4 regions of the Priestia sp. YIM B13489 genome follow, and region 4 is predicted to be linked to each of the others. Evidence: riboswitches for the same ligand, from Rfam matches in the RefSeq annotation. Region 4 holds a riboswitch; each other region holds the start of a gene.

Region 1 (2,201 bases), on a different contig from region 4:
TTGTCAGTGAGCGTCATTTTACTCGGCTAGTTGAGTTTTTAAAAGACGGAAATGCTATAGTTGGAGGCGGGTACAATAAAAACACGCTAACAATAGAACCTACGGTGTTAAGTGAAGTAAGCTGGACATCAGATGTTATGCAAGAAGAAATCTTTGGGCCTATTCTTCCTATGCTTGAATATGAAACACTAGACGAAGTCATTCATAAAGTTCAAGAAAAAGCTAAGCCGTTAGCTCTTTACTTATTTACAGAAAGTGAAGATGTGCAAAACGTGATAACGGAGCGCCTTTCATTTGGAGGAGGCTGTATAAACGATACGCTTATGCATATCGCTACGCCATATTTGCCGTTTGGCGGAGTGGGAGAAAGCGGCACGGGTCAATATCATGGAAAAGACAGCTTTCAGACATTCACTCATTTTAAAAGCATGCTGTCTCAAACAACCAAGTTTGATTTGTCATTCCGCTATCCTTCGGAAAAACAAAGCTTGAAAATGATCAAAAAACTATTGAAATAAAAGAGCCTCCTGATAGGAGGCTTTTTCGTTATTTTGAAAGTGAAAGCTGAGAAAGCGGCCATTTTTCTTGGGTATATGCCATTTCCCAAAATAAATACTCCAGTTCACAGCTTTTGATGAAGTGATCTTTCATACGGTTACGTTCTTCTTCAGTAGCTTGTTCGGCGAGTTCATCAAGCTTGTTACAAAACCATTGTGTTGTGCCATTCATTTCTTCATTATTATAAAACTGAATCCATTCATAAAAAGGATGAGAAGGAGATGGATTTACTTGTTCTGTAATGCGCTGGCCAATTTCAACGTACGTCCATGGACATGGAAGAAGCACTGCAATGATTTCTGCTAAGCTGCCTGTATGCGCAACACTTGTCATATGGTTAATGTAGTGGCTGGCCGTCGGTGAAAGCGTCTCAGTGTGAAGGTCTTCATAACGTACGCCTGCTACTTCACAAAAATTATTGTGAGGGTGTACTTCACTATGTAATACCGTAGAAATGCCGGCATTAAAGGCTTCCATTTCGGTACGCGTGCGGCATTTTGTTAAAGCAGCGCCGTAAATGCGAACAAATGCTGTTAAGTATTCGTAATCTTGAGAAACGTAGTGAATAAGCGCTTCTTTTGGCACGTTTCCTTCAGCAATTCCTTTAATAAAAGGATGGTTAAAAATGGCTTCGTAAATATAGTTTGCTTCTTGTCTTAATTGAGATGAAAATGACATCAAAATCCTCCTTTAATATGAGGAAGTCACAAACAAGCACATAAAGGAAATAAAAAACACTCCGTTTATAAACGGAGTGGCAAAGGACAGTAAAAAACTGAACATTGCCACTTTCCTACGCTGGTATGAGCCAGATCAGGTTCAAAGGGATCAAGAAAACTTGTCTCAGCCGGTGGCACCCCTAGTGGACTTCCTATTAATCTAAGTTTAACTTACCATATATTCTGAAAAATAGAAAGCGTTATGGGAAATTGTGTGCTAACCGCTTTTCTTTCTTAAAGAGGAAATTTCTTAAAGCTATTTTTAATCATTTTTGTTTAAAAATGCATATTTTTAGGGAAGAAGAGGTATTAATGAAGGGAAGAGCCGTTTTCGTCTCCGAAACACTCCCATATAAATAGAAGAAAGGAGAGAACAAAATGGCGAAATTTCGTTTGTATGCTGTATTAAATACAGTAGGCTTGGCTATTACACTGCTTGTGAATTATTTAGCAAATGCCATTCCAATAGGAGGCAAAACAACGGGAGAAGCTTCTGCGCAAGTTCCTACGTTGTTTACACCAGCGGGTTATGCTTTTGCTATCTGGGGCGTTATTTATTTATTATTAACCATTTGGGTTATACGCCAATTTTTTGCAAGAGAAGATCAAAAGGAAATATATGCACGTATCGGCATTTGGTTTTTTCTAAACTGTTTGTTAAATAGTGCGTGGATCTTTATTTTCCAAAACGATTACTATAAGTTATCTCTTTTAGTTATGCTCTTTATTCTAGGCACATTAATGATTGTGTATTCCATTATTCAGCATTCTCGAATGACGACATGGTTTATGCGTCTGCCGATTTCGCTTTATCTTGGATGGATTTCTGTTGCGACTATTGTCAATGTGTTTGTCGTATTTCAAGCAAATGGAATACAGCACTTGCTTGGCTTAAACGAGTTAGCATGGACGATTATTATGCTG
Region 2 (2,201 bases), on a different contig from region 4:
GAGACGCATACGTACTAAATGAACCGGCTTCAGGCATATAAGCTGCGAGCTCCGCTAGGCTGGTCATCAAAAAGTAAACCATGACACCAATGATAGCGTAAGCTAAAAGCGCTCCCCCAGGTCCTGCTGTGTGAATTGCTCCACCACTTGCTAGGAATAAGCCGGTTCCGATGGCTCCTCCTAATGAAATCATCGTTAAGTGGCGAGATTTCAACCCACGTTTTAATTCTTGCTGCTCTTGCATAGATAAATACTCCTTTCGAATGTACGGAAAGAGACGGGATAACATAAAAAAAGCCCGCAGTATATGTGCGCGCTTTTAAATCTGAAAACCGCGTCAACCTTCCGTGAAGATAGCTCTTCACATCACTCGCATGATGTGACAGTTCTGTTCCTGTTCGGAGACAGCCCCAGCTTAAATCAACCGAGAAGTGATCTAAACTTCGGCAATTTTTCCTTTCAAGCAACATCCTCAATGTTCTCTGCATTTCCGTTGCTTTACTATTAAAAACTGCGACCTCTACCTCATCGATTAGGATGAGGGTTTTTTATATTCATTTGACATAAAAGAAGTATACCAAATACTAAAACGATTGTCATTATAAAAAATAGATTCAGAAAATAGAAACATCTTTGAAATCTCTCGAATCTATTTTGCTACATATGGTATAATGAATGTTGTCATAATACTACATAAATATCCGAACGTACCACAGGGGGAGCCGCCGTGCTGAGAGTGAACAAATTGTTCAGACCCTTCGAACCTGTTAGTTAACGCTAGCGTAGGAATGTGGGAATAGTAGCATATATTTGCTTACTCCTGTGTAAACCGTTTGATATGAATGATTCAAAAACAGGAGTGAGAAACGTGAATAAAGCATTACCTTTACAGGCTAAAATTGAAATAGCTATTTTTGCAGCATTAGCACTTCTACTTGATCTTTTGCCTTCCATTAAGATTGCAACGGCTGTGAGTATTTCGTTCTCCATGGTGCCCATTTTTATTATGTGCTTTCGCTGGGGAGTAAAAGGCGGGGCTCTATCTGGTCTATTATGGGGGCTGTTGCAGTTGGCAACAGGAACGGCTTATATTTTAACAGCGCTACAAACGTTTATTGAATATATTGTGGCTTTTGCTTTTATAGGTTTTGGAGGTATTTTTTCGCAATCTATTAAAACAAATTTAGCTAACAATAACAGATCAAAAGCTTTTGTTTTGATTGTTTTATCCCTTGTTATCGGCAGCTTCGCACGGTATTTCTGGCACTTTATTGCGGGCATTATTTTTTGGGGATCATATGCGCCAAAGGGTATGTCCGCTCTATGGTATTCTTTTTCAATGAACGGTATTTCAATGGTAGGGTCACTAATAGCCTGCTTAATCATTCTTTCACTATTAATTCCATCCGCATCAAGAATGATTGTAACTAAATCACACTCATCATAAGCAAAAAGACTAAATCTACCAAGATTTAGTCTTTTTTGTCATTTGTCACCTTTGTTTACACAAAAGTGTGTCAGGTTTGATAACATAGTTAGTGAAATATTCAAAAAACTGTTTTATGATAATCACCATATTCAAACGAGATAAGGGATTGATAGCATGCTACAGAAATGGATAACGAGCATAGGTTTAGATATCGGAACAAGCACAACAAAACTGATTGTAAGCAAGCTGTTAATAGCAAATCAACAAAATCAGTTTACGCTGCCAGGCTGTCAAATTATTGATCGTCGCGTAACGTATGTAAGTTCTATCTATACCACCCCTATGCTAAACGATGTTGAAATCGATGTTCAAAGATTAACGGTACTACTAGAACAAGAGTATAAGAACGCAGGAATCTCCTTAGATCAAGTGGAGGCAGGTGCTGTGATCATCACAGGAGAAACGGCCAGAAAGCAAAATGCAGAAAGTATCGTTCACTATCTAGCCGAACATGCTGGGGATTTTGTTGTTGCAACAGCCGGCGCTGACTTAGAGGGAATATTAGCAGCAAAAGGATCGGGAGCAATAGAGCGTTCTGCTGAAACAAATGCAGTAATTGCCAATATTGATGTAGGAGGAGGCACTGCTAACATCGCTTTATGTCAAAATGGAAAAGTGATAGAAACGTTTACACTGCATGTAGGCGGGAGATTAATTCGACTAAATGAAGACGGTCTTGTTACCTACGTTTCGTCTCATTTAACTGAATTTT
Region 3 (2,201 bases), on a different contig from region 4:
ACTTTTTATTTTACTTACGCTGTTTGTGCACACGTACTGGCTTATTATTGTTGTGACATTCATCGTCTTTTTAGCAACAGATATTTTACGTCCGGCAATCAGCACGCAAATGTCGATGATGGCACAAGACGACCAAGGGTATGTAGCCGGACTAAATTCTGCTTATACAAGTCTTGGGAATATTATTGGACCCGTTGTAGCAGGCTTTCTTTTTGATATAAACATTAATTATCCGTACGTATCAGCTGCACTTGTACTGCTGCTTTGTTTTCTTTTATCTTTAAGAGCAGGGAAGGACAGAAAAACAGCTGTGAGAAATCAAGCGGTTCAAGAGAAATAACCATAAGGAAAAAATGATAGAATTCTTAGGGAATTGAAGACCTCGAGTAGCTTACTGGAGGTCTATTGATTATTCTTTTAGGAATGGTGTAAGGTTTAAAGCGCCACTCACCCTATAGAGAAGCTTTATTTTATCGGCAAAACAGTGAAATGGTTGCAAATAAAAAAGGTTAATAGTAAACTTTAAACGTAACAAGAATAGTATGGGAGCTTGCGCGGGGCAGGCTGAGAGTACAGGGACGCCTGTTGACCATTTGAACCTGTTGGATAATGCCAGCGCAGGGAATGTGAGTACATACCAAAGCACTTTGCGCATGCAAGGTGCTTTTTTGTCTTTTTTTTGCAGTGTTAAAACTAAATGAAAAGAGTGAAAAAAACATGGATATTAGTAAAATTTCAGCTCAATTAGAAAAAGTAAGAGATACAAGTCCGCTTGTTCATAATATTACGAATGTTGTGGTAACCAACTTTACAGCAAATGGACTGCTTGCACTAGGAGCTTCACCTGTTATGGCTTATGCGAAGGAAGAAGTGGCTGACATGGCACGAATCGCCGGAGCGCTTGTCTTAAATATGGGTACACTGACGGCTCAAGAAGTAGAAGCGATGAGAATAGCAGGAAAATCAGCAAATGAAAATGGCGTGCCGGTTATTTTCGATCCTGTAGGAGCCGGAGCGACACCGTTTCGTACAGAAGTAGCACGTCAGCTTGTAGAAGAATTAAATATGGCAGTTATTCGTGGTAACGCTGCTGAAGTTGCGAATGTCGTAGGCGAGTCATGGCTCATTAAAGGCGTTGATTCATTAGAAGGGCAAGGAGACGTCATTGAACTTGCTGAAAAAGCAGCGAACAAATTAGATACGGTGATTGTTATCACGGGTAAACAAGATGTAATCACAGATGGAAACAAAACGTATACAGTAGACAACGGTCACCCGTTATTTACGAAAGTGACGGGGACTGGGTGTCTGCTAACATCAATTATAGGAGCTTTCGCTGCTGTAGAAAAAGAATATGTCGAGGCAAGCGTTGCTGCTTTAAGTTTTTACGGAGTGGCAGGTGAAATCGCCGCAGCGAAAAAAGGTGAAGAAGGGCCGGGAAGCTTTCAAATTGAGCTGTTAAATCAGCTTCATCTTTTATCTGGGCAGGATATTGAATCATATGCAAGAGTACATCAACGTTAAAAGGAGCCGGAAAATGACAAATGAAGAAATCAAAAAGCTGCTGCAAGTTTATTTTATAATGGGCAGCAATAACTGTAAAAAAGATCCGAAAGAAGTGTTGAAAGAAGCAATTGAAGGCGGCGTTACCGTGTTTCAATTCCGTGAAAAAGGCGAGGGTGCCTTAACAGGAGAAGCGAAATATCAGCTGGCGAAGGAACTTCAGCAAATTTGTCAGCAGCACAGCGTTCCTTTTGTGGTGAATGATGATCTAAACTTAGCGATCCGCTTACAAGCAGATGGCGTTCATATTGGACAAGAAGATGAAAAAGCTCATATTGTTCGAGAGAAAATAGGAAAAGGAATTGTGGGCGTCTCTGTTCATAATGTACAAGAGCTGCAGCAAGCGATAAGAGACGGGGCGGATTATGTAGGAATGGGACCTGTTTTTCCTACTTCTACAAAAAAAGACGCAAAAGCAGTGCAAGGTACAAAGTTAATTGAAGAAGTGCGAAACCAGAATATTGACTTTCCAATTGTAGGAATCGGCGGGATCACGCCTGAAAATGCCAAACAAGTAGTAGAAGCAGGTGCAGATGGCGTTTCTATTATTACCGCGATTAGCTTAGCAGCGTCTCCAAAAGAAAAAGCAGCTCAATTGAAAGAAGCGGTAAGAAAATAAAAAAAGCGCACAGTGTGCG
Region 4 (2,201 bases):
AAAATCGTTTTAGAAAGCAGCGGCTTATGACTTCGAAGAGCAATACACTCCCCTTTTACGGGAAACACGCGACCTAAATGTTCAGAAGAAATAAAGCGTTTAGCCCATGAGCCTGCTGCAATAACTACTTTTTCTCCGTAAAAAGAGCCTTTGGACGTCTGTACACCTTTTACTGTTTCATTTTCCATAATAAGAGAATGAACATCACAGTATTCGAATATATCTGCTCCGTGATACAAGGCTCCATGAGCAAGAGCTTGCGTTAACTTAGCCGGAGCTAGCTGGCCGTCCCCCGGTATTGTAATGGCTCCGTATATGTCTGGAGAGAGCCCGGGTTCTAACAAACGCGCTTCTTTTACATCGATCCATCTTACATGTTCATCCCATCGGTGGTGCTGAGCAGCTTTTTTCTTTAATACGTGTGCATCTTCTTCTGTTACAGCGACTTTTAATAAGCCTTTTTGAATGAGCTCTACGTCGATGGCCGTTTTTTCTTTTAGTTCCTTCACCAGCTCAGGAAACATGCTTCTGCTCTTAATAGCAAGGTCTAAAAGAGGACCTTCTTCATCAATTTCAGCTTGAGCACCTAAAATACCAGCTGCTGCACTTGAAGCTTCACAACCAATTTGATTTCGTTCAAGAATGGCCACTGATGCTCCTTGTTTTGACAAATGATAAGCGATAGAAGAGCTGATTATGCCTCCTCCGACTAACAGTACATCATAATGCTGCTTCATTTTCTCCACCTCCAGATGTCCATATATGAGAATATTGTTTAATCGCTTTAAGGGGATTTTGCGCAAGCATGACACCAGACATCACAGCTATACCGTGTGCTCCTGTTTGAAGCACCTCTTTGGCATTTACAGGTGTAATTCCTCCAATGGCAATAACCGGTATCTGTACAGCATCTACTACTTCTTTTAGTGCTGCTACCCCTCGACTTTTTAATCCTTTTTTTGAATGTGTTGAATAAATATGTCCGTATAGAATGTAGTGAGCACCATCTTTTTCAGCTTCTAAAGCCTCTTCCACAGAGTGAACTGATTTTCCGACAATAAGAGAAGGAAATACGTCTCTAACACACGAAACATCTAAACTATGATAGGCAAGCTGTACGCCTTTTGCTTTTAAAGCATGCGCTACATCAACTCGGTCATTTACAATAATTTTAGAGAGACAAAATGGCAGGCTTTCTAGCAAACATTGAATCTGCTTTGCCGTTTTCTTTTTTTCTCTAATATGAATGGCACCCGCAAAAGGCTCAATAGCCGTTAAAATGTCCCGAACCTCTTCAATTGGCTGCTTATCTGTTGTAACGACATGAAATTTAGGAATATCCATATGATCGAAACCTTTCCGTTCAGAATAAAAAGAAATTTCAACCACTTCATCTTGTGTAGAGGGCTTTATTACATACAAAAAAACCACTCTACAACGTAGAGTGGTTAGCATGCATCGTTATGTAAACATGATCGCCACTTCCCTACGCTGGTACAAACCAGATCAGGTTCAAAGGGTCCGAAATACATTCGTCTCAGCTTCAAAAAGCTCCCCTAGTGATTGCTATTTATTGATTTTGTTTTCGCACTTAAAATTATAACACAACTAGATGTAAATACAATATCTCTTTATGCTCTTACGGCTCTCTTCCTTTTATAGATGTATCTTTTAAGCTTCTTTACTAAGTAAGAGGTCCGGCGCACCGCATCATTCTGCTTTTTATATGATTAGTAATCGGTATAGTCGTCAAATTCTTCCTTGTCTTTTTCCTTTTTCCGATCCCATATAAACAGCAGGAGTAACATAATAAAAGTTAGAATATAAAAACCGTAAAAAATAAATGCCGCCACAACATTTATAAATAAAAATAAAAAACCGATGATCTGACCTGCAACAGCTACAATCAACAAAATGTATTTCCAAACTTCTGCTTTTCTATCCATTCTCTACTTCTCCGTCTTTTTGTTTTTCCCTACTAGAAACGTTCTCTTTACTTAAATAAAAACGTTCCTGCCAGTAAACCGACTGTAAATAAACCAACTGTTCCCAATGCTGAAATCCCCACGTACGCCAGCATTTTCCGATAAGATTTTTCTCGAATTAACTGTACGGTTTCCACACTGAACGTTGAAAAAGTGGTAAAGGCACCAAAAAAACCAATGCCAATCATTAAAAATATTGAATCATCATAAGCATGA

What was found. Region 4 has a riboswitch for thiamine pyrophosphate ahead of ACFX4W_RS03475 (thiamine phosphate synthase). Riboswitches for the same ligand answer to the same signal wherever they lie in the genome.
Region 1: it holds a riboswitch for thiamine pyrophosphate, as region 4 does, so the genes downstream of both, tenA (thiaminase II) here and ACFX4W_RS03475 (thiamine phosphate synthase) in region 4, are expected to answer to the same signal.
Region 2: it holds a riboswitch for thiamine pyrophosphate, as region 4 does, so the genes downstream of both, thiT (energy-coupled thiamine transporter ThiT) here and ACFX4W_RS03475 (thiamine phosphate synthase) in region 4, are expected to answer to the same signal.
Region 3: it holds a riboswitch for thiamine pyrophosphate, as region 4 does, so the genes downstream of both, thiM (hydroxyethylthiazole kinase) here and ACFX4W_RS03475 (thiamine phosphate synthase) in region 4, are expected to answer to the same signal.

The regions. Positions count from the first base shown of each region.
Region 1 covers NZ_JBHZOQ010000053.1:2,641,863-2,644,063, forward strand. The annotation lists gene ACFX4W_RS19255 (aldehyde dehydrogenase) at 1-518, shown strand, start outside; gene tenA (thiaminase II) at 547-1,236, opposite strand; TPP riboswitch at 1,332-1,429, opposite strand; gene ACFX4W_RS19265 (TspO/MBR family protein) at 1,656-2,201, shown strand, end outside.
Region 2 covers NZ_JBHZOQ010000053.1:3,932,465-3,934,665, reverse strand. The annotation lists gene ACFX4W_RS26150 (amino acid permease) at 1-244, opposite strand, end outside; lysine riboswitch at 347-531, opposite strand; TPP riboswitch at 706-806, shown strand; gene thiT (energy-coupled thiamine transporter ThiT) at 839-1,447, shown strand; gene ACFX4W_RS26140 (ethanolamine ammonia-lyase reactivating factor EutA) at 1,604-2,201, shown strand, end outside.
Region 3 covers NZ_JBHZOQ010000053.1:2,657,778-2,659,978, forward strand. The annotation lists gene ACFX4W_RS19335 (MFS transporter) at 1-340, shown strand, start outside; TPP riboswitch at 533-641, shown strand; gene thiM (hydroxyethylthiazole kinase) at 718-1,524, shown strand; gene thiE (thiamine phosphate synthase) at 1,538-2,182, shown strand.
Region 4 covers NZ_JBHZOQ010000036.1:319,063-321,263, reverse strand. The annotation lists gene thiO (glycine oxidase ThiO) at 1-737, opposite strand, end outside; gene ACFX4W_RS03475 (thiamine phosphate synthase) at 721-1,344, opposite strand; TPP riboswitch at 1,467-1,568, opposite strand; gene ACFX4W_RS03470 (hypothetical protein) at 1,731-1,946, opposite strand; gene crcB (fluoride efflux transporter CrcB) at 1,994-2,201, opposite strand, start outside.